Regions from separate parts of the Secundilactobacillus malefermentans genome, predicted to be linked through region 2. Evidence: predicted binding sites of a transcription regulator. Region 2 holds the regulator's gene; the other holds the start of a gene.
What was found. The regulator NrdR, encoded in region 2, represses ribonucleotide reductase genes. The targets are predictions, from matches to a motif close to ACACNATATATNGTGT.

Region 1 (10,835 bases), 540 kb from region 2:
TTGGCGAGCTTGTTATGGCCAAGATAGTAAAGTGGGGTGAAGAATCCAGAGTAGAATAAAAATGTCTCTAAGAAAACACTCGCAATCTTTTTCTTAAGTGGGTTTGCGTCGTCATGATAAAGATTGTAAATTCGACGGGTTTTATTTTGAAGAAATTCCTCTGTATCACTCCAGTTAAATATTTCATCAATTTCGTCAGGTGTATTTAAAGTTGAGAAAATTGATGAATAACTTTTAGCATGGACTGATTCCATAAATTGAATATTGTTAAGCACGGCAGTTTCGTGTTGTGTCCGAACATCGCGACGGAGTGCCGCCATACCATCCTGAGACTGTAAGGTATCTAATAGGGTTAAGCCACCAAAAACGTGTCCTACAACCCATTTATGGTCATCATCAAGTGTCCGCCAATCGGCCAAATCATTTGAGATTGGAATTCGCGTATCTAGCCAAAATTGTTCCGTGAGTTTTTCCCAGGTGGCTTTATCTATTTGATCAGAAATTTGGTTCCAATTAATTGCTTCATAATTTTCTTCAGACATTTTCATTCTCCCTTAAATTAAATTAACAACTAAATAACGCAACTCTCGCATTGGTTTGCCCCAATTTCGTCTTGATCATCGGTAAATGTTCGAACGTAATAAATTGATTTGATGCCCTTTCGATAGGCATAGTTCCTTAAAATACTTAAATCACGGGTCGTCATTTTATCTGTTCGGCCATTTTTCCATTCATAAAGGCCTTCTGGAATTGTTGAACGCATAAAGAGGGTGAGACTCATTCCTTGATCCACATGCTTTTGAGCAGCAGCATATACGTTGATGACCTTTCGCATATCCATGTCGTATGCGGACATGTAATATGGCATCGTTTCATTTGAAAGGTATGGCGCTGGATAATAAATTTTACCAATCTTCTTTTCTTGGCGTTCCTCAATTCGATTAATGATTGGATGCAAACTAGCGGTTGTATCATTAATATACGAAATTGAGCCGTTTGGTGCAACTGCTAATCTGTTTTGATGGTAAAGGCCATCCTTCATAACTGCCTCTTTTAAAGCTTTCCAGTCGTCTTCTGTTGGAATAAAAATATCTTTGAAGAGGGCCTTTACTTCGTCAGATTCTGGGCCCCAATCTTTAGTGACGTACTTATCAAAATATTTTCCTGATGCGTAATCACTCTTCTCAAAATTGTAGAAAGTTTCATGGCGTTCCTTTGCAATTTCATTAGAGGCTTTGAGGGTCCAGTAATTAAGTAGCATGAAGTAAACATTGACAAAGTCTAGAGAAACTTTTGAACCGTAATAAATTTGATTTTTAGCTAAAAAGCTGTGAAGTCCCATAGCACCAAGACCAATGGTGTGAGCCAATTTGTTTCCGTTTTGAATTGACGGAACAACATCGATATCTGAATGATCCGTTACAAAGGTGAGGGCTCTAACCATTGTTTCAACAGATTCGCCAAAATGGGGGCTGTTCATCAAATTGAGAATGTTGGTAGAACCGAGGTTACATGAAATATCTCGGCCAAGGTTAACGTATTTCTGTTGGTTATCCACAGTTGATGGAGATTGAACCTGAAGTATTTCTGAACACAAATTACTCATGACGATTCTACCATCGATTGGATTATCTCGGTTAGCCATATCGATGTTAATAATGTAAGGATAGCCAGATTCTTGTTGTAATTTACCAATCTCGGTTTCAAGTTCCCGAGCAGAAAGCTTTTTCTTATGAATCCTATCGTTTGCGACCATGTTGTCGTATTCTTTTGTAATATCAACGTAGGAGAATGGTGTGCCGTATTCGCGCTCAACGTCATAAGGACTGAATAAGTACATATCGTCATCTGCTTTGGCCAGTTCATAAAACTTATCCGGAACTGTAATTCCAAGTGATAGAGTCTTTAACCTAATTTTTTCATCGGCGTTTTCCTTTTTGGCAGCTAAGAAGTCGATGATATCAGGATGAAAGACGCTTAAATAAACGACGCCGGCACCTTGTCGTTGGCCTAATTGATTGGAATATGAAAAGCTATCCTCAAGAAGTTTCATGACTGGGACAACGCCACTAGCAGCGCCTTCAATGTGCTTAATTGGATCGCCGGCACCACGAAGATTTGATAAATTAATACCAACTCCGCCACCGATTCTTGACAGTTGGAGGGCCGAATTGATTGTTCGACCAATGGTGTTCATATCGTCTGTTGTCTGAATGAGGAAACAAGAAACGAGTTCACCACGACGCTTACGGCCCGCATTTAAGAAACTAGGGGTTGCAGGTTGATATCGTTGGTGAATAATTTCGTCAGCGAGATTCATGGCCAGGTCTTCGTCACCGTCGGCAAAATAAAGTGCATTAAGTGCGGCACGATCGGTAAAGTTTTCAAGATAGTAATCGCCATCATCAGTCTTTAGTGCGTATTGTGCATAGTATTTATAAGCGGCCATGAAAGACTTAAAGTGGAAGTCTTGTTTCTTTAGGTAGTCGTAGAGTTTTTCAATGAAGCTAAAATCATACTTGTTAAAGAATTCAGATTCAATGTAATCATTATCTAATAGGTAATCGAATCGTTCTCTCAGAGAATTAAATGAGTACATGTTTGGCTCAACGTTTTGTTTTAAAAATGCTTGGAGTGCTTCCTGATCTTTCTGTAATGGAATCTGCCCATCTACTGGGATATTGATTTCGTTATTAAGGTCGTAATAGGTAACGTCCTTCAAATTTTTTAAAGTCATAATGCAATCCTCTTTCTAATTAGTTTTAGTTAAAATAAAAAAGGCCGATGCCATGAATTTTCATAGCATCGTTGCCCGGTTTAGTCTACTATGTATTATGTTAATACAATTTAGTAGTTTTCTTAGCCAGCTATCTTGCTAAGCATATCGGGTTGGAAACCAGAGATTAACGGTTGGCCTTCTGCTTCTATAACAGGAACTGATTGGAAACCTTTTTGCTTAAGATAGTCTATATATTGTGGTTCAACATTAATATTTCTTTCTTCAAATGGAACGTTGTGTTCCGAAAGAAAACGCTTTGTCATCTTACACTGCATACAATTATTCTTTGAATAAACAACAACTTTAGCCATAATAATTCCTCCCAACGAATTAACTAATAACTAAAGTGTACACTAGATTTTGAAAAAAACAACAGAAATACCCACCATATTTTGTGTTTTTCTAATGTGTAAACACCAAATATAGCTGAAAGGGCTTTCTGATAGGATTTAGAAAAACGACTAAGATTTGAAAGGAATTTTAAAAAATGACAGATCATTATTATTCGCATAATCCGGATGTTGCTCACGAAGAGAAACATTTTGAATTTACTTTACTAGGGAACGTTTTGAAGTTTGTAACGGATAATGGCGTGTTCTCAAAGCGAACCATTGATTTTGGCTCACGAGTTCTAATAGATAACGCAACGTTAGCTGATTTGCCCAAAGGTGATATTCTCGATTTAGGCACAGGATACGGGCCAATTGGTCTATCAGTTGCTAAAAAATACGCCAATCGTCAAATTGATATGGCCGACGTCAATGAACGTGCGCTTCATTTGGCAAAAATGAATGCAAGCGAAAATAACATTAAAAATGTCACCATTTTCACATCGGATATTTACAGTCAGGTGACTAAAAAATATGCAGCAATATTAACCAATCCACCCGTAAGAGCTGGTAAACAGGTCGTGGATGACATGCTTTCTGGAGCATCCGACCATTTAGTAGTGGGTGGTCATTTGAATGTCGTTTTGCAAAAAAAGCAGGGCGCCCCTTCAGCAAAGAAATTGATGACTGAAGTTTTTGGTAACTGTGAAGTCATCAAAAAAGACAAAGGTTATTATATATTGGATAGTGTAAAGGAATAGGTATTGATGGAAGAAAATAAAACCAGATTCATGCGGGCTGCGCTAGATGAGGCAAAGCAAGCTGCTTTAATTGGGGAGGTGCCGATCGGGGCGGTTGTCGTTCATGATAATAAAATTATAGGCAGGGGCCACAATTTGCGAGAACATTCGAACGAGGCTGGTGCTCACGCAGAGATGATTGCCATTATGGAAGCTAATCACGTCTTAAAAAGTTGGCGCTTAATTGATTGTGATCTCTACGTCACGGTTGAACCTTGTCCAATGTGCAGTGGTGCGCTCATCAACTCCCAAATTAAAACGCTCTATTTTGGCGCACGAAATCCTAAAGCAGGCACCGTTAAATCACTGTATGAACTCTTATCGGATGACAGGTTTAATCATCAGGTTCAGGTTGAAGAGGGACTGCTTGCGGATGAGGCGACGTCACAAATGCAGTCTTTCTTTAGAGCGGCTAGAAGAAAAAGAAAATTCTTAAAAAAGCAACGTGCTGGTGGTGAAAAAACTGGTAATTCTTTGAATAATAAGTTATGATTATAGTTGCCGAAAGGCCTTGGAGCAAAGGTAGACTTACGAATCGTGTCAGGTCCGGAAGGAAGCAGCACTAAGTTTGCTTTGCTTTGTGCTCCAAGTTTGATAGATAGTGAAGGGGTTGGACTAGGTTCCAGCCTTTTTTAGTATCTTATAAGTTTGTGTCATTGGAATTGCATTTTAATCGCAGTATAATACACTAGTTAGGTATTCGAAAACAGTGAATGACAAAGGGGTAAGAGCATGAGCTACCAAGCATTATATCGGGTATGGCGCCCGCAACGTTTTGATGAAATAATCGGCCAAGAACTGATTACGCAAACGCTAAAAAATGCCTTGATTACCAAGCAGACTAGTCATGCCTATCTATTTGCAGGACCTCGAGGCACTGGTAAAACCTCGGCAGCGAAAATCTTTGCTAAAGCAGTTAACTGTCATTTTTTAAAGGATGGGGAACCCTGCAACGAATGTGATACTTGTAAGGCAATCACGCGGGGAACATTGAACGATGTCATCGAGATTGATGCGGCATCGAATAATGGTGTTGAAGAAATTCGGGATATTCGCGATAAAGCAAAATACACGCCCACCGAAGCTGATTATAAAGTATATATTATTGATGAAGTTCATATGTTATCTACAGGAGCTTTTAACGCATTACTAAAAACGTTGGAAGAGCCGCCAGCAAACGTCATTTTTATTCTGGCAACGACGGAGCCTCATAAAATTCCTGCCACGATTATTTCACGAACGCAGCGATTTGATTTCAGAAGAATTAAGGCTGCTGACAGTTTTAAGCGGATGAAATATATTCTTGATGAAAAACAAGTCACTTATGATGATCAGGCGTTAAAGGTGATTGCCAAAGCTGCTGAAGGCGGAATGCGGGATGCGCTGAGCATTTTAGATCAAGCCCTGTCGTTTGGCGACAATGAAATTACGCTGAATAATGCGTTGCTTGTAACTGGTTCCGTTGAAAAGGGGCTATTGTCGACTTATATTAGCCAAGTGATTCAAATGAAGACAACCGATGCACTCGTGACCCTTCAAAAAGTCTTGGAGGAGGGAAAGGATGCGCACCGCTTCATTGAAGATTTACTCGACTATATGAGAAATTTGCTTTTATATCAGCAAGCACCAGAAATTGTTGCAGATAGTGAACTGGGCGAAGTTCCCGACGATGTGAAGCAGTTTTCCGAACAGTTATCAGCTGACGACTTATTTAAAATCATTAATATTTTAAATAATATTCAGTCTCAGATGAGGCTCACGAATCATCCTGATATATACTTAGAAGTGTTAACGATTCAGCTGGCGCAAATAAAGAAGGCGCCAGTGGAAGGCACAACTTCTGGTAATCAGAGCCAAGAAGTGACCACTTTGGAAAGGCAAGTAACACAACTGAAGGAAACAGTGTCAAAGCTTGTTGCAAATCAGAAGGATGCTGGACAATCAGCCAACACCATTAAAACAATCGATAAGCCTAAAAAGGCAACAAGTACCAAACATGAAATTCGAGTTAATTTGGCAAAAGTTTATCCGGTTTTAGACTCAGCTGCCAGAGAAGATTTAGCAGAATTACAGCAGATATGGCCAGATTTAATGCAGATATTATCAGTCACCCAACGGGCAGTCATGCACGTTTCCGAACCAGTGGCGGCCAGCAAAAATGGGGTCATCGTAGCCTTTGATTATTCGTTCCTCTTTCAACGAGCAACCATTGATAAAGAACTATTAGATGCACTAGAAAATGGCCTGGATAGATTGATTGGTCGAGTGCCAACCATTGTCTTTGTACCAAAGGATCAGTGGCCACAGATTAGAAAAGATTACATTGTTCAACACAAACAAGAAGTGGGACAAAGTTCAGTTGAAAGTTCTGAAAATGGTACCGCAAATGAGTCAAAAGAGGATGAAGCCAAACCGGTTGAGGATCCCGTGGTGACGAAAGCCACCGAACTATTTGGTACAGATATAGTAGATATAAAAAAAGACTAACCTAAAAATGAAGGGAATTTGAGATTATGATGCGTGGAATGGGAAACATGGGTAATATGATGAAGCAAATGCGCCAAATACAGAAAAAAATGGGCGAGGAACAGGAAACTTTAAATAAACAAGAATTTACCGGAGTTGCACCAGATGAGATGGTAAAGGCAACGTTTACTGGCGAGCGGAGGATGAAAGATTTGACAATTAATCCAGAAGCAATCGATCCTGATGACCCTGATATGCTTTCAGATTTCGTGTTGGCCGCGGTTAACGATGCTTTAGAAAAGGTTGATAAGGCGACTGAAGAGACAATGGGTAAATACACTAAGGGACTTCCTGGAATGTAATTGACGAGATTGAGGTAGAAAAAATGCAGTATCCAGAACCAATTGCAAAGTTAATAGAAAGTTACATGAAATTACCTGGTATTGGGAGTAAAACGGCTACCAGATTGGCATTTTATACGTTAGATATGGACAACGAGGATGTTTCTGAATTTGCTAAGTCATTAATCTCAACCAAGAAAGATCTGACAACGTGTTCAATTTGTGGCAATATTACTGAACAAGATCCTTGTGAAATTTGTCGGGATAAAAGTCGTGATCAAAGTCAGGTTTTGGTTGTGGAGCAGGTAAAAGACATCATGGTAATGGAGCGAATGCGCGATTTTCATGGTTTATACCACGTTTTAAATGGCGTTTTATCACCAATTGAAGGTAAAGGTCCTGAAGATATTAATATTTCAAGCCTGCTTAAACGGCTTCAAACTAACAAGTCCATTACGGAAGTTATTGTTGCGACAAACGCCACTCCTGAAGGTGAGGCGACGGCAATGTATATTTCACGTTTAATTAAGCCTGCCGGAATCAAAGTTACTAGATTGGCACACGGACTTTCTGTGGGTAGTGACATAGAATATGCTGATGAGATGACGCTTTCAAAGGCGGTTGAGGGCAGAACTGAAATTTGATTGGAGACTGAGAAATGTTTCAGCGAAACAAGCAGCAGCTAAGAAAAAGTTATGATGAAAAGCTATTAGATTTAATTGGAACCGTAAAGTCTGAATGGGATCATGCCAGACAGACGGAAGAAGCGATTCAAGAGGACAATGGTGAAGTCGTTGCGCAGACCGCAATCGCAAAGCAGAAGTATGAGTTTTTGTTTCGTGAGGCTAGGCGCAGAGGAACTCGAAGTAATCGAATACAAGCAACCGTTTATACGGATTAAGGAGCTAGAAATCACTAGCTCCTTTTATTTAGAAATTAAGTTGTTAACAATCCAAATAGACATCAATTAACAGATAAAGTACAATTAAATCATCAATTAAAAATGGGGTTATTGAAATTGACTGGTAAATTTATTACGTTTGAAGGACCCGATGGGGCAGGTAAAACAACCGTTTTGAACATGATTTCGGAGCAACTAAGGAGTCGTCTAGGAAACGGGATGATACTGACCAGAGAACCTGGTGGAAATCGAATTTCAGAGAAAATTCGGGAAGTTATTTTGGACCGTGAAAATACTGAAATGGATGCTCGTACTGAGGCGTTACTATATGCAGCGGCAAGACGACAACATCTTGCCGAAACGATCCTACCAGCGTTAAATGCTGGAAAAGTTGTTTTTTGTGATCGGTATGTTGATAGTTCCGTTGCCTACCAGGGCGCCGGTCGCTCTATTGGCGAAGAAGAAGTCGCAAATATGAACCTATTTGCAACAAATGGCTTAACCCCCAATTTGACGCTTTATTTTGAAGTGCCAGTTGAAGTTGGATTAGAGCGAATTAAGCTCCACCGCACCGCAAGTCGAGTTGATCGACTAGATTTAGAGAAACAAGCATTCCACGAACGCGTTCACGCTGCTTATTTAGAGCTTGCAAAAGCGAACCAAGATCGAATTAAAGTTATTGACGCAACTAGACCTGTCGAAGAGGTTGCTAAAGAAACAATGAATTTGCTAATATCAGAATTAAACAACCAATAAAATTGGAGGTTTGAAGATTATGAAATTGATTATTGCAATCGTACAAGATAAAGATGCAAATCGCCTAAGCAACCAATTTATTGATGATGACGTGAGGGCAACCCGACTTTCATCAACTGGTGGATTTCTAAAGTCTGGGAATACAACGTTCATGATTGGAATTGAGGATGAACGAGTCGAAGAGGTTCTAAGTGTTATACAAGAAGCCTCACATACGCGCCAGCAGTTTATGACACCACCCGTAAATCTTGATGCGCAACTAGATAGCACTTCATCGTATCCAGTTGAAGTACAAGTAGGTGGCGCTACGGTGTTTGTTGTACCCGTTGAACAATTTCATCAATTTTAATGAGGACCTAATGGCTAAAGAAGAGATAAAAAAAATACAGAATTTACAACCTAAATTGGCGCAGCACTTCATGACAATCATTTCTGAAAATGAACTGACCCACGCCTATTTATTTGTCGGTTCAGCTGGTAGCGGCCGACTAGAGCTTGCAAAGCTGGCAGCTATGCGATTATTCTGTCAGAATCCTGATGATCAGGGTTTTCCTTGCGGCGTTTGTAATGAATGTCGAAGAATCATTGAAAAAGAACATCCAGATGTTGTCGAAATTGAACCGGATGGCCAAAGCATCAAGGTTGATCAGGTGCGATTTCTGAAGTCTGAATTTTCAAAAAGTGCCGTCGAGGGCAATCAAAAAGTGTTTATTATTTTTGCTGCCGAAACGATGACAACGAGTGCGGCTAATAGTCTATTAAAATTTATTGAGGAACCAGTGGGTAACACTGTGGCATTTTTAATAACGAGCAACCGGAATTTAATTTTGCCAACAATTCTGTCGCGATCGCAAGTAGTCGAATTTCCACAAATTTCTAAATCACAATTAAAAGAAATTGCAGCTGCTGCAGGGATACCTGCAGGCACATTGAATTTATCAATTTCCCTAACGAATGACTTAGATCAAATGAAGAAATTGAACGAAAATGATTGGCTCAGCGATATCCAACAAGCAGTTGGCAAGTGGTTTGATAAACTGGTGAATAAGGATGATATGGCGTTTGTTCAAGTTGCCACAGAAATAATGCCGCTTGTGCACGATAAAAAATCCCAACAAGTAGTCTTAGATGTTATTACGGCTATTTGGCATGAAACCCTGGAGCATGAATTTCAAATTAGTAGGCAAGACAGTGAGGTGTTTCCGCAACAAAGAAATTCAATTGATAACGCGCTAAGGGGAATAACGCAACTTAAATTAGTAGCTATCATGCAGGATTGTCTTGCGACTAGGCGACAATTATTGGGAAATATTAGTTTTCAAAATATCGTCGAATCACTAACCTTAACAATTTTAAAGCGAATTTGACCCCAGAGAACAGATTGAATCGGTGGTGATATTTTGAATAAAAAAGAAATTTACGATAACTTCAAAAATTTAGAGCTGCAAACTCGTGAAAGTTTGACGCAATTACAGCTTTTGCAGACGGAATTAAGTCGAGTTATCGAAGAAAATGCAGAGTTGGAAATTGAAAACCAACATCTACGTGATTTATTAAACAATGCAAAGGACAATACAGGCCGTGAGCCGCAGCTGTCAAAGTCACGCCAAAATCTTGAAAAATTGTACGAAGAGGGATTTCACGTTTGCAAGGAATGGTACGGTAAACGCCGTGAAGATGATGATTCGTGTGCCTTTTGTATGGAAGTTATTTATCGAGATCGATAGGAGGAACGGTGGTAATGCTAAAAACGCAGAGTAGCTTCGCAGATAATTTAAATGAATCGGGGACGCTATACCTAGTGCCGACGCCCATTGGTAACTTACAGGATATGACTTTTAGAGCGGCAGATATTCTGAAGTCCGTTGATTTGATTGCGGCTGAAGATACGCGAAATACTCAAAAATTACTTAATCACTTTGAGATCCAAACGAAACAAATCAGCTTTCATGAGCACAACTCTAAGGAACGGATTCCACAATTGATTGCTAAGCTAAACGAGGGACAATCAATTGCTCAGGTGAGCGATGCGGGGATGCCATCAATTAGCGATCCAGGACAAGATTTGGTTCGAGCCGCAATTGATGCTGATATTGCTGTTGCACCGCTTCCTGGAGCAAATGCTGGACTAACCGCTCTAATAGCATCTGGACTAGTACCGCAGCCATTTTACTTTTATGGCTTTTTAGATCGCAAAAAGAAAGAGCAAAAGACTGAAATTGCTGCCTTGGTATCTCATCGCGAAACCTTAATATTCTACGAGGCACCGCATCGACTGAAGGACACCCTTAAGTCATTGTTGGCTGGATTCGGTGATCGAAAAGTGGCACTTTGTCGAGAATTAACGAAGCGTCATGAAGAATTTATTAGAGGAAGCTTGAGTGAGGTCCTTGAATGGGCAACTACCAGTGAGATTCGTGGCGAATTTGTTATTATTTTGGCTGGAAATAGTCAACCAGAAGA
Region 2 (10,835 bases):
CTCGCAAAATAACTGCTACACCCTCTGGCGCCCATCCAGCTACGACTACACCTTCTGGAACTGTTACCCAGCCAAGTCCTTCAATGACTAAATCGCTCTTTTTCGCTGTCTTGAATTCATGACGAACTAGTTTTGGAAAAGCCTCAATGTCCTCTTCCGTACTTGGTGGTGAAAGTAACTTGCCTAACTGGGCTTCATATAAACTATCTGCATTCTCTAATTTTGTTCGATGAATGTATAAATTATTTTCTGCGTACACTGTAAAGCCATTTTTTGGCCCATTTTCGTAATCAAATCTAGCAACGCCGCCAAAGAATAGTGTCTGGCCTTCATTTAACTGATAGACTTTTGGCTTAATTGACTTTTGAGGTGTGACAATTTTTAAATCATTACCATTTAAATAATGTGCCATTTGCTCTGCATGAATAATACCGGGAGTGTCGACCAAGAAATGGTCATCATCAAGCGGAATCTCAATTCGATCTAATGTTGTTCCAGGGAATCGTGATGTCGTGATTAAGTCAGCTTTACCAGTATTTTGTCGAATAATTTGGTTAATTAATGTTGACTTACCAACATTCGTAACCCCGACAATGTAGACGTCCCTATTTTTCCGATATTTATCAATCTGTACCAAGAGCGAATCTACCGACTGATTTGTTTTTGCACTGACTAATGCGACATCAATTGGATGAATCCCTGCTTCATTGGCACGTTGACGCAACCAATCCTTTAACTTTGAACGCCTTAAAGACTTGGGAAGTATATCTTCTTTATTCCCAACAAGTAAAACTGGATTGTTTCCGACAAATCGGTGCAAGCCAGGGATAACGGAACCATTGAAGTCAAAAATATCCATCACGTAAACAATGAGTGCGTCTGCGTCCCGAATTTGACTCAATAATTTCAAGAAATCATCATCGGTTAATCCAACTGGCACGATTTCATTATAATGCCTTAGTCTAAAACACCGTTGACAATATAATTCATTATTTTCCATGCCCTTTTTTAAAGCTGATTCTGGTGTGTATCCCGGTGCATCACGATCTGTTGTTTGGATCTTTGCACCACAACCGATACAGTATAAGTCTTCATCGTTAACAAGTGGTTCATCTTCAGTCATATAAATCCTCCCGAAAAGTAAGTTTTGGATATTTCTTAACTAGCATTTTCATTACATAGCGTTCTACAAATCGATTAAACCAGGTTACCCAGGCATCAGTTTTGATAATCGGCTTTACTAACACACTTCTAACATGGCTGCTGTTTGCTGCCAAAACATCAGTGAGTAGTTGATCACCAATCATAATTGTTTCAGCCTTAGTAGCCTTCCAGTTACGAACTGCCTTATTAATACCAAACGGGAGGGGCTTTAATGCTCGGCAAACAAATGGTAAGCCAAGGGGACCAACAGCCTGGCCGACTCGTCGTTTTGAATTATTAGAAACAACAACTAGCTGAATATCAGCCTTTTCTAACTCCTGCATCCAATTCTTTAAGGCAATGGTACCACTGGGATTATTCCACGCGATTAGCGTATTGTCCAAATCGGTAAGAACCAATTTAATTCCCCGTTTATTTAGTTCTGTCGGCGTTATATTATATATCGCACTAACCATCCAAGTCGGCTTAAATTGACCAAGCATAACTGACCCCTTCTGTATCGTTTTCAATAACATTCATTTTACCATTAGACTAAGATACTTCAAATAAACTTATCCGTAATTATTTATAATTATAAATAAAAAACAAGGCTGGAACATATTGTTCCAGCCAAATTCTTATTTTATTAATTAAGCTAATGCTTTCTTTGCTGTATCAGCTAAAGCATTGAATGCTTCAGCATCATTAACTGCTAAATCAGCTAACATCTTACGGTTAACTTCAACGTTAGCAAGTTTTAAACCGTGCATCATCTTGCTGTAGCTTAAACCATTCATACGAGCAGATGCGTTAATTCTAGCAATCCAAATACGACGGAAGTTACGCTTGTTAGCTTTCCGGTCACGGAATGCGTACAAACGACCCTTCATTACTTGATCCTTAGCAACCTTGAACAAACGGTGCTTTGAACCACGGTAACCTTTAGCTAGCTTTAATACCTTTTTACGACGTGCGCGTGAAACTGTTCCACCTTTAACTCGTGGCATAATGAATTCCTCCTAATTTCTTTCCGTTATTTGATTAAGTATTACTTTTGTAGTAATTGTCTGTAAGTCTTAAGAATGGTGGTACTTTCCATCATTGATGTGCCACGTAGTTGACGACGTTGCTTCTTAGTCTTACCGTGGAAACGGTGACTCGTGTAAGCATTGGCGCTTTTAATACCGCCCTTTGCAGTTACTTTAAAACGCTTTGCAGCAGCACGGTTTGTTTTTTGTTTTGGCATGATACAAAATCCTCCTTATAATTCGGCAATAGCCGTTTACAAATTAACTTATTTTTCAAGCTTTGGTGAAAGCATCAAGAACATGCTTCGACCATCCATCTTTGGTCGTTGTTCAACAGTAGCAACATCGTTGGTTTCTTCGGCCATCCGATTAAGTACTTGCCGTCCAATTTCCTTATGCGTGATTGCTCGACCCTTGAATCGAATTGAAACTCGGACTTTTTCACCTTTAGCTAAAAACTTTTTGGCATTCTTTAGCTTGGTATTGAAGTCGTTCGTATCAATAGTAGGACTTAGTCGAACTTCTTTAATGCTAACAACCTTCTGCTTTTTACGAGCTTCACGTTGCTTTTTTTGCATTTCAAAACGGTACTTACCGTAATCCATAATACGAGCAACCGGTGGCTTCGCTTTAGGAGCAACTAAAACAAGATCTAATTCAGCATCTTCAGCTAATTTAAGAGCGTCCTGCTTGCTCTTAATTCCTAATTGTTCACCATCGCCTGCAATCAAACGAACTTCCCGGGCACGAATGCCTTCATTAACTAACATATCGTTTGCTATGGTTATTCACCTCCAAGTGATTTTGAGAAACGCAGCTTGACTCATTAATTAAAATAAAAAGGCGAGCGCTTTTGCGCCCGCCAAATTAAGTCCTGTCATTCTTGCGAAAATTCAGGTTTAATCGTATTTTGCCCAACAATCTAAAATTATTAAGGCGAGAAGCGGGAGCCTCTACTTTTTCTCAACTTTTTAATACTACCAAGTAATTCCATAATTGTCAAGAAGCTACTTTGTTACTTTCGTTAAGCCTATTCTTCTCGACTATAACTTGCAACATCATCAAGAACTTGTTTTAAGAAGTCAGCACTTGATTTAGAAATAGAATCCTGTTCACCATATTTACGAACACTGACGCTACTATCTGAAACTTCGGCATCACCAACAACAACTGTGTAAGGCACCTTGTGCGTTTGTGCATCACGAATCAGATAGTTCATTTTTTCTCCACGACGATCAACATCAACGCGGATGCCAGCAGCAGCCATTTCCTTGCGCAAACCTTCAGCGTAATCACCATGTTTCTCTTCGCTGACTGGAATGATTGTTACTTGCTTAGGTGCTAACCAAGTTGGGAAAGCGCCCTTATAAATTTCTGTTAGGTAGGCGACGAAACGTTCCATAGTTGAAACAAGACCTCTATGGATCATAACTGGACGATGTTCTTCACCATCGGAACCGACGTAATGTAAATCAAATCTTTCAGGTAACATGAAATCAAGTTGGATGGTAGATAGCGTTTCTTCATTTCCCATAGCCGTCTTAGTTTGTACATCAAGCTTTGGACCGTAAAATGCAGCTTCACCTTCAGCTTCGACATAGTTTAAACCAAGATCATCCATAGCGGCCTTCAACATTTCTTGTGCCTTGTTCCACATTTCATCATCATCGAAATACTTTTCAGTATTTTCTGGATCACGATAACTTAAACGGAACGTGTAATCGTTGATATCGAAATCATGATAAACATCCACCATTAGGTTCAAGATTTTTTTGAATTCATCCTGGATTTGATCAGGCGCAACAAATGTGTGACCATCATTCAATGTCATTTCACGAACTCGTTGCAAGCCACTTAAGGCACCAGATTTTTCATAACGGTGCATCATCCCAAGTTCAGCAATACGTAATGGTAATTCACGATATGAGCGAATGTGATGATTGTAAATTTGAATATGACTTGGACAGTTCATCGGACGTAATTCAAGTTCTTCGCCCTCACCCATGTCCATTGGTGGGAACATGTCTTCACGATAATGATCCCAATGTCCTGATTGCTTGTATAGATTAAGGTTAGCTAAAACTGGCGTGTAAACATGTTGATACCCATTATTAACTTCCTTATCGATGATGTATCGTTCAATAGTTCGACGAATTGTTGCACCATTTGGCATCCAGTAAGGTAATCCGGCTCCAACTTTAGGATCAACGAAGAACAAATCTAAATCATTCCCAATTACACGGTGATCACGTTCACGTGCTTCCTGTCGTCGTTTCAAATCAGCTTGTAAGTCTGCGTCACTGTTGAATGCTGTTCCGTAAATCCGTTGAAGCATTGGATTTGAAGATTTTCCTTCCCAATAAGCACCAGCAACTGAAAGAAGCTTAAAGTGCTTTAATGACTTCAAATTAGGGAGTTGAACACCATCACCTAAGACGCTATTTCCAGCAACTTTATAGAAAACGACTTCATCATTAGCTTGCTCATTGATGAGTTGGGTCTGATAAGGATCACCATCAACTCGCTTCAATGCTTCTTTCTTATCAACCACTTCGCGTTCAATTGATTCACCCGCTTTGACTACTTTGGCAATATCACTTGCAAGTTCTTCTAATTGATCAACGCTTACTTGTCCATCATCTTTATCGGTGTCAACGTAAAAGCCCTCATCGTCTGCTGAGCTTTCACCAAATCGAATTTCAGGATATTTTGATTTCAAAACTGATTTAAGCAAAAGTGCAGCAGATTGGCGGAGCACTTTTAACCCATCTTCTGAATCAGCCGTTACAATTTCAATTGCACCGTCATGATTTAAAGGTGCCTCGTAGTCAACTAATTGACCATCAAGCTTGGCTGAAACTGCTTTTTTGGCAAGGCTGATTGAAATAGATTTAGCCACATCTTTTGCAGAGGCTGATTGATCAAACTTTTTTACATTGCCATCTGGAAACTTAATAGAAATCTCTGACATAATATCTCTCTCCTTTTATTTATCGAAGGGAACACAAAAATCCCCAGCATGAATAAACTCATACTGGGGACGTTAATAGCGTGGTTCCACCCGATTTTATTTTCTAAGAATATAATTAGAAAACCTCTAATGCTTTTAACGATTACAAACCGGCCTGATATTATCCACCAAGCAGCATCTGAAAGTGGTAACTCAAGAATCGCAATAAATCAACTCACAGACTAGGTTAATTCTCTCTGAAATTACGATAATTGAATTGTGTCTCTCATTCGCTTTTATATTACAATTCTCATTTAACCACCGGAATAAATATTCGTCAACCCAAAATTAAAATTAATTTGGCCGACGATTCTCACCAATCATCTCAATCTGTTTAGATAAAAAGCGGACCCGTTGCATGATTCGCTTCGCTTTAAGGGGTGCCTCACTCTTTTTTGAAACTGTTAAATATTCTTTTTCAAGCCGCTCCATTGAAAGATTTGAGGAAAAGAATGTGGGAAGCTCTTCTTGCATTCGGTACTCCAAGATAACTGCTAAGACTTCGTCACGAATCCAATCTGAAACAGTGTCTGCACCAATATCATCAAGCATTAATATTTTTGACCGTTTCACAGCCTCAAGCTTTTCAGAAACATTGTTTGTTGAAATTGAATTTTTCATTTCTACCGCAAAACTCGGGAAATGGACCAAGGTCGTATTGAAACCATCATGTGCTAACTGATTTGCGATAGCGCCCAAGAGATAGGTTTTCCCAACTCCAAAGCTGCCATAAAGATACAAACCCTGATGATATTTTTTGGGACTAGCCTCAAAATTAGAAATGAACGTCATCGCTTCCCTTAATGCAGAAACTCGATTCTGATCTTTATCAAATTCGGATAAGTTTGCAGTTTGAACCAATTTTGGCATCGAAATTGACTTCACTCTACGCTTTTCAGACTTAACTCGCTGTCTTTCCAAAGTTTCTTCAGTTGGAGTATATGCAACATCGACTAAATGATTACTGATGACAAGCTCCGGCTTATAGCCTGGAGCGAAGGTTGTTTCCCCGCGTTCTAATTTTTGCTTTTCAGTCACGTACTCGTACAATTTTGCGGCAGACCGATCAATATGAGCTTCATCTAACTCAGACTTATGGTCAGAAATAAATTTTAAAACGTCAGGATTTTTATAAACTTCACCCATTAACTGGCGATAATGTTCCGTTTGCTTGTTTCGATCCATCCACTGTTTCATTGACTCGCTTATGTTATCCATTTAGCTAATCCCCCTTTTCTTCAGAATTTCGATTCTGTAGTTCTGAAAGTTGTTTGTCCAAATCTGCAATTTCAGCCTTTGATAATGACTGCGCTCGTTGCTTCGGCGTATAATCATCTTTTGCCCAATCTGGTAGTGTTTCTACCCTTTTCGGGGCACCACTTTGGGTACGCTTTTTACTGTGTGATCCACCATCTCTGCCCTTTTGATGATTATGAATCTCAGCTAATGCCGACTCAGGGCTATTAACCTTGCTTCGTGACCAATCATTTGCAATAGTATCCACCAAATTTTTATTTAGTGTTGGAAGCGCCCTATCATTTAAAATGTAAAAAATCATGACGTTAACAGTAGCAGTCGAAAAGAGTTGACGACTAACTAATTCTCTTAAAATTCGTTGCTCTCCAGATGTAACAAAGCCACCCGTTTCTTGTTTAATACCATTTAAAAAATCAACGGGATCATAGGATTTAACTGAATTTAAAAGTGCCACTTCTTTTGCTGAAAATGAATTCTCATTTGTACTTGCAACGGCCTCTTCATCAGACTCAGCTACTTTTTCATGAACTGGGGATTTGCTTTGACGCTCATATTGCTCAGAAATTAGTGTCTTTAACCGATTAGGATTAAATTTATTAGTCGCAATATCGGTAGCTGCAGTTATTACTTTTGCCATTGCGGTTTCATCCAAGCCATACAGCATATGTTCGGTCAAAATTAAGGTTCGAAAATCGTTTAATTGCGTTGTATCTACGTATGACTTTTGCAGAATTTCAGCCAAAAATTGGAAATCAAAATCATTTTCATCTTGAATTTCCTTCCGTACACTTTTTTGGGAAACTTGCTGGGCCTGATTCCCAATGTTTGAAATTAAGTCTGGCTTCGTTTGTAATTTATCGCTGGCTACATGAAAAATTTCTAAAAAGCTTTTGCTAATATCTTTTGAATCTGTAGGCATATCTGTCGTCAAAATGAATTCATTTGCTAAATTCTTGTATGAATCTTCTCCGATAATATCGAGTAATAAAATACTCAATAAATCATCTTGGAAGAATTGATCTGGTTTCAATGGCTCGATTAATTCAAATATGAACAACGGGGTTCCTTGAACTCCACTAACGTAAGTTCGAAGTAACCCCGCTGCCTCTAATTTTGTACGTGCTTCATAAAGGGTTGGCAAATCAACATTAAGCGTCTTCAGTAATTCAACATTTTGTCCTTGAGCGGACTTTCCCTCAATTTGAAAATGGGTCCAAAGCCAATTAATTAATGAAAATGAAACTGGTCCAATTATTGGTTCATAAAATAAGCTTAGAACCTGTTCGTCAATGTTTGAAAGACGACTCTTGCTTTGAATATTAAAATGGTCTTTCGCATTTAGTTGCTGCCAAGAATCAGCCATATGATTTTTCGCACCTTTACAAATTACTTATCTTTTTTTGTATTCTTTTCTTTATCTCGTTCCATGATTCCTTTTAATTCTGTGAAGAAAACGCCCATATCTTTAAATTGCCGATAAACACTTGCAAACCTGATATAAGCAATTTCATCCACATCAACTAGCCGTTTCATAACAAACTCACCAATTAGTTGACTTGAAACTTCATTCTCACCTAAAGCTCGAACTTCATTTTCAACTTCATCAACAATTTTAGACATGACATCCATTCCAACAGGACGTTTCTCTGCTGACCGAATGATACCTCGTAATATTTTTTCTCTACTGAATTCTTCTCGAGTTCCATTCTTTTTGATAACAAGAAGTGGTGTAACCTCCACTCGTTCAAACGTTGTAAATCGGAAACCACAATTTTCGCATTCTCTACGTCGTCTAATAACACGTCCATCATCAGTGGGACGACTATCAACAACTCTAGAACCGTTGTGGTGACAGTGTGGGCATTGCATTAATTGTCACCTCATTTATTTTTGGTATTCTCTAATTCTTCACTTGCTAGCCATTTTAACACTTGTGCTTTTGTTTCCGCAACAGCATGCGAATTGTCAATGACAAATGATGCCTTGGCAATTTTTTCTTTTAATGGTAATTGACTATCAATTCGGCTTTGGGCATCACTTTTAATTGAATTATCCCGACGCATCAGCCGCTCCAATTGAACCGATTCAGGAACTTCTACAACAGTAATTTCATCTACCAAGTTTTCAAAGTGCGCTTCAAATAACGTTGGCATATCGAGAACGACTACCTTTTTCCCTTGATTTGAAAGGGTCTTGAGCTGCCTTTTAATTTCTTCTTTTATCAGTGGATTCATGATGTTATTAAGCTCAATCAGCTTTTGAGGGTTCGTGAAAACCAGTAATCCTAATTTTTTGCGGTTAAGTTTGCCAGTTTCACTTAAATAATCAGTTCCAAAATAGCTAATAATTTGTTTTAGTGCTTCCGATTCAGGAGCAACTAATTGTCTCGCAATTTCATCAGCATCCACAACTGAAATGCCTTGTTCCCTAATAATTTTCGAAACAGTTGATTTTCCAGTTGCAATTCCACCCGTTAATCCAATAACCTTCAAGTTATTTATCTCCTATAATTGGCTGACAATGGGGACAAAAATGCGTGCCTCTTTGTGCAACCTTTATTTTCTCGATAGTTGTTCCACAACGCTCACATGGTTCCCCCTGCTTACCATAAACGTGAAGATGATTCTGAAAATTACCCGCCTCTCCAAAAGCAGTTGAAAAGGAATGTACCGTAGTGCCGTGTCCTTTAATTGCAATACCTATTTCATCAATAATAGCATCCCTCAGGTCAGCAATCTTTTCATCCGGTAGCTCATCCGTCTGTTGTAGTGGGTTTATCTGACTTAGCCAAAGTGTCTCATCAACATAAATGTTACCCAATCCGGCGATTTTGCTTTGATCAAGTAAGAATGGTTTGATTGTTCGGTGACTTTTTCGAAAAATTTTCTTCATATAATCGAGTTTTAACGTTTTTTCCGTTGGCTCGGGTCCCATGGCTTTCAGCCCTGGAATGACACTTTCATCCCCGGTATTAATCAATCGCATTCGTCCGAATTTTCTTGTATCTGTGTACCTTAGCTCACGACCATCCGATAAGTGAAAAATGACATGGGTGTGCTTAGTGACCACAGATCCCTCTGGTTGTACATCATACTTACCTTCCATTCTCAGATGAGAAACCATCGTTAAATGATCGTTAAACCTAAAAAGTAAGTATTTCCCGCGACGATCGATCCTTTCGATTGTTTTCCCTTGCAACGCCTGTTCAAAAAGCGGAGATTCTGGTGAAACCATCTTAAGGTATCTGACCTCCACACTATTAATTACGGCATTTTTCACCAAATTCGTTAAACCACGACGAACTGTTTCAACTTCAGGTAATTCTGGCATCTTATTTTACCCCCAAAAGAAATAATTATTTTGCGTCGTACCAAGTTGGTCCAAAATGGCTTTCAACTTTAAGAGGTATGGCAAGACTAATTGCTGAGTCCATAATGCTTGGTACTAATTTACTGAGTGTTTCAATTTCGCTTTCTGGTGCTTCGAAAATCAATTCATCATGAACCTGCAAAAGCATTGTTGCTTCCATATTTTTTAATGCCTTATCCATTTCAATCATGGCAACTTTAATAATATCTGCCGCACTACCTTGAATTGGTGTATTCATAGCGGTTCTTTCGGCAAAGCTCCGTTGGTTAAAGTTTCTAGCATTAATATCTGGAAGATACCGCCGTCTGTGTAAAATGGTTTCGACATAGCCTAGATCACGAGCTTGTTTAACGATATCGTCCATGTACTCCTTGACACCTGGATATTCGTTAAAGTAAGTGTCAATAAACTCTTTAGCCTGTTTTCGAGTAATACCGATATTCTGAGAAAGCCCAAAATCACTAATTCCGTAGACTATTCCAAAATTAACTGCCTTAGCTTGGCGCCGCATATTTGAAGACACTTCGGCATCTGGAGCTAATCGGAAAATCCTTCGAGCAGTACTTGCGTGAATATCCTCACCATTTTTAAACGCATTCTGTAAATTCTCATCACCAGTTAAATGTGCCAAAACCCGTAATTCAATTTGTGAATAGTCAGATGAAAAAATCTGCCAACCTTTCGTATGTGGAATAAAGGCTTGCCGAATCTGTCGTCCTTCTTCAGATCGAACTGGAATATTTTGCAAATTAGGGTCAACCGATGAAAGTCGTCCCGTTTGGGTTAAAGTTTGGACATAACGGGTATGCACCTTCTGATCCTCAGGATGAATGACCTTTAGGAGACCTTCCACATAAGTTGATTGAATTTTTGAGATTTGCCGATACCTTAAAATATTCTCTGCTATGGGCGCATCAGCAGCAAGTTTCTCTAACACATCTACCGAAGTAGAATATCCAGTCTTAGTTTTTTTAATAATCGGTAGTCGTAACTTTTCAAATAAAATTTTTCCCAACTGTTTTGGTGAA

Region 1: nrdH (glutaredoxin-like protein NrdH) is a predicted target of NrdR. The motif match lies at 3,162-3,177, and genes of this name have one in related genera.

The regions. Positions count from the first base shown of each region.
Region 1 covers NZ_CP042371.1:1,522,164-1,532,998, forward strand. The annotation lists gene nrdF (class 1b ribonucleoside-diphosphate reductase subunit beta) at 1-542, opposite strand, end outside; gene nrdE (class 1b ribonucleoside-diphosphate reductase subunit alpha) at 572-2,737, opposite strand; gene nrdH (glutaredoxin-like protein NrdH) at 2,860-3,090, opposite strand; gene FGL90_RS07375 (class I SAM-dependent methyltransferase) at 3,267-3,869, shown strand; gene tadA (tRNA adenosine(34) deaminase TadA) at 3,876-4,400, shown strand; RNA gene ffs (signal recognition particle sRNA small type) at 4,417-4,503, shown strand; gene dnaX (DNA polymerase III subunit gamma/tau) at 4,641-6,395, shown strand; gene FGL90_RS07395 (YbaB/EbfC family nucleoid-associated protein) at 6,422-6,736, shown strand; gene recR (recombination mediator RecR) at 6,760-7,359, shown strand; gene FGL90_RS07405 (YaaL family protein) at 7,374-7,616, shown strand; gene tmk (dTMP kinase) at 7,734-8,372, shown strand; gene FGL90_RS07415 (cyclic-di-AMP receptor) at 8,392-8,721, shown strand; gene holB (DNA polymerase III subunit delta') at 8,732-9,739, shown strand; gene FGL90_RS07425 (DNA replication initiation control protein YabA) at 9,773-10,099, shown strand; gene rsmI (16S rRNA (cytidine(1402)-2'-O)-methyltransferase) at 10,114-10,835, shown strand, end outside.
Region 2 covers NZ_CP042371.1:36,478-47,312, forward strand. The annotation lists gene yqeH (ribosome biogenesis GTPase YqeH) at 1-1,123, opposite strand, end outside; gene FGL90_RS00215 (YqeG family HAD IIIA-type phosphatase) at 1,116-1,646, opposite strand; gene rplT (50S ribosomal protein L20) at 1,794-2,150, opposite strand; gene rpmI (50S ribosomal protein L35) at 2,192-2,389, opposite strand; gene infC (translation initiation factor IF-3) at 2,438-2,941, opposite strand; ribosomal protein L20 leader region at 3,001-3,136, opposite strand; gene thrS (threonine--tRNA ligase) at 3,202-5,142, opposite strand; gene dnaI (primosomal protein DnaI) at 5,476-6,399, opposite strand; gene FGL90_RS00245 (replication initiation and membrane attachment family protein) at 6,404-7,801, opposite strand; gene nrdR (transcriptional regulator NrdR) at 7,825-8,307, opposite strand; gene coaE (dephospho-CoA kinase) at 8,319-8,930, opposite strand; gene mutM (DNA-formamidopyrimidine glycosylase) at 8,932-9,768, opposite strand; gene polA (DNA polymerase I) at 9,794-10,835, opposite strand, start outside.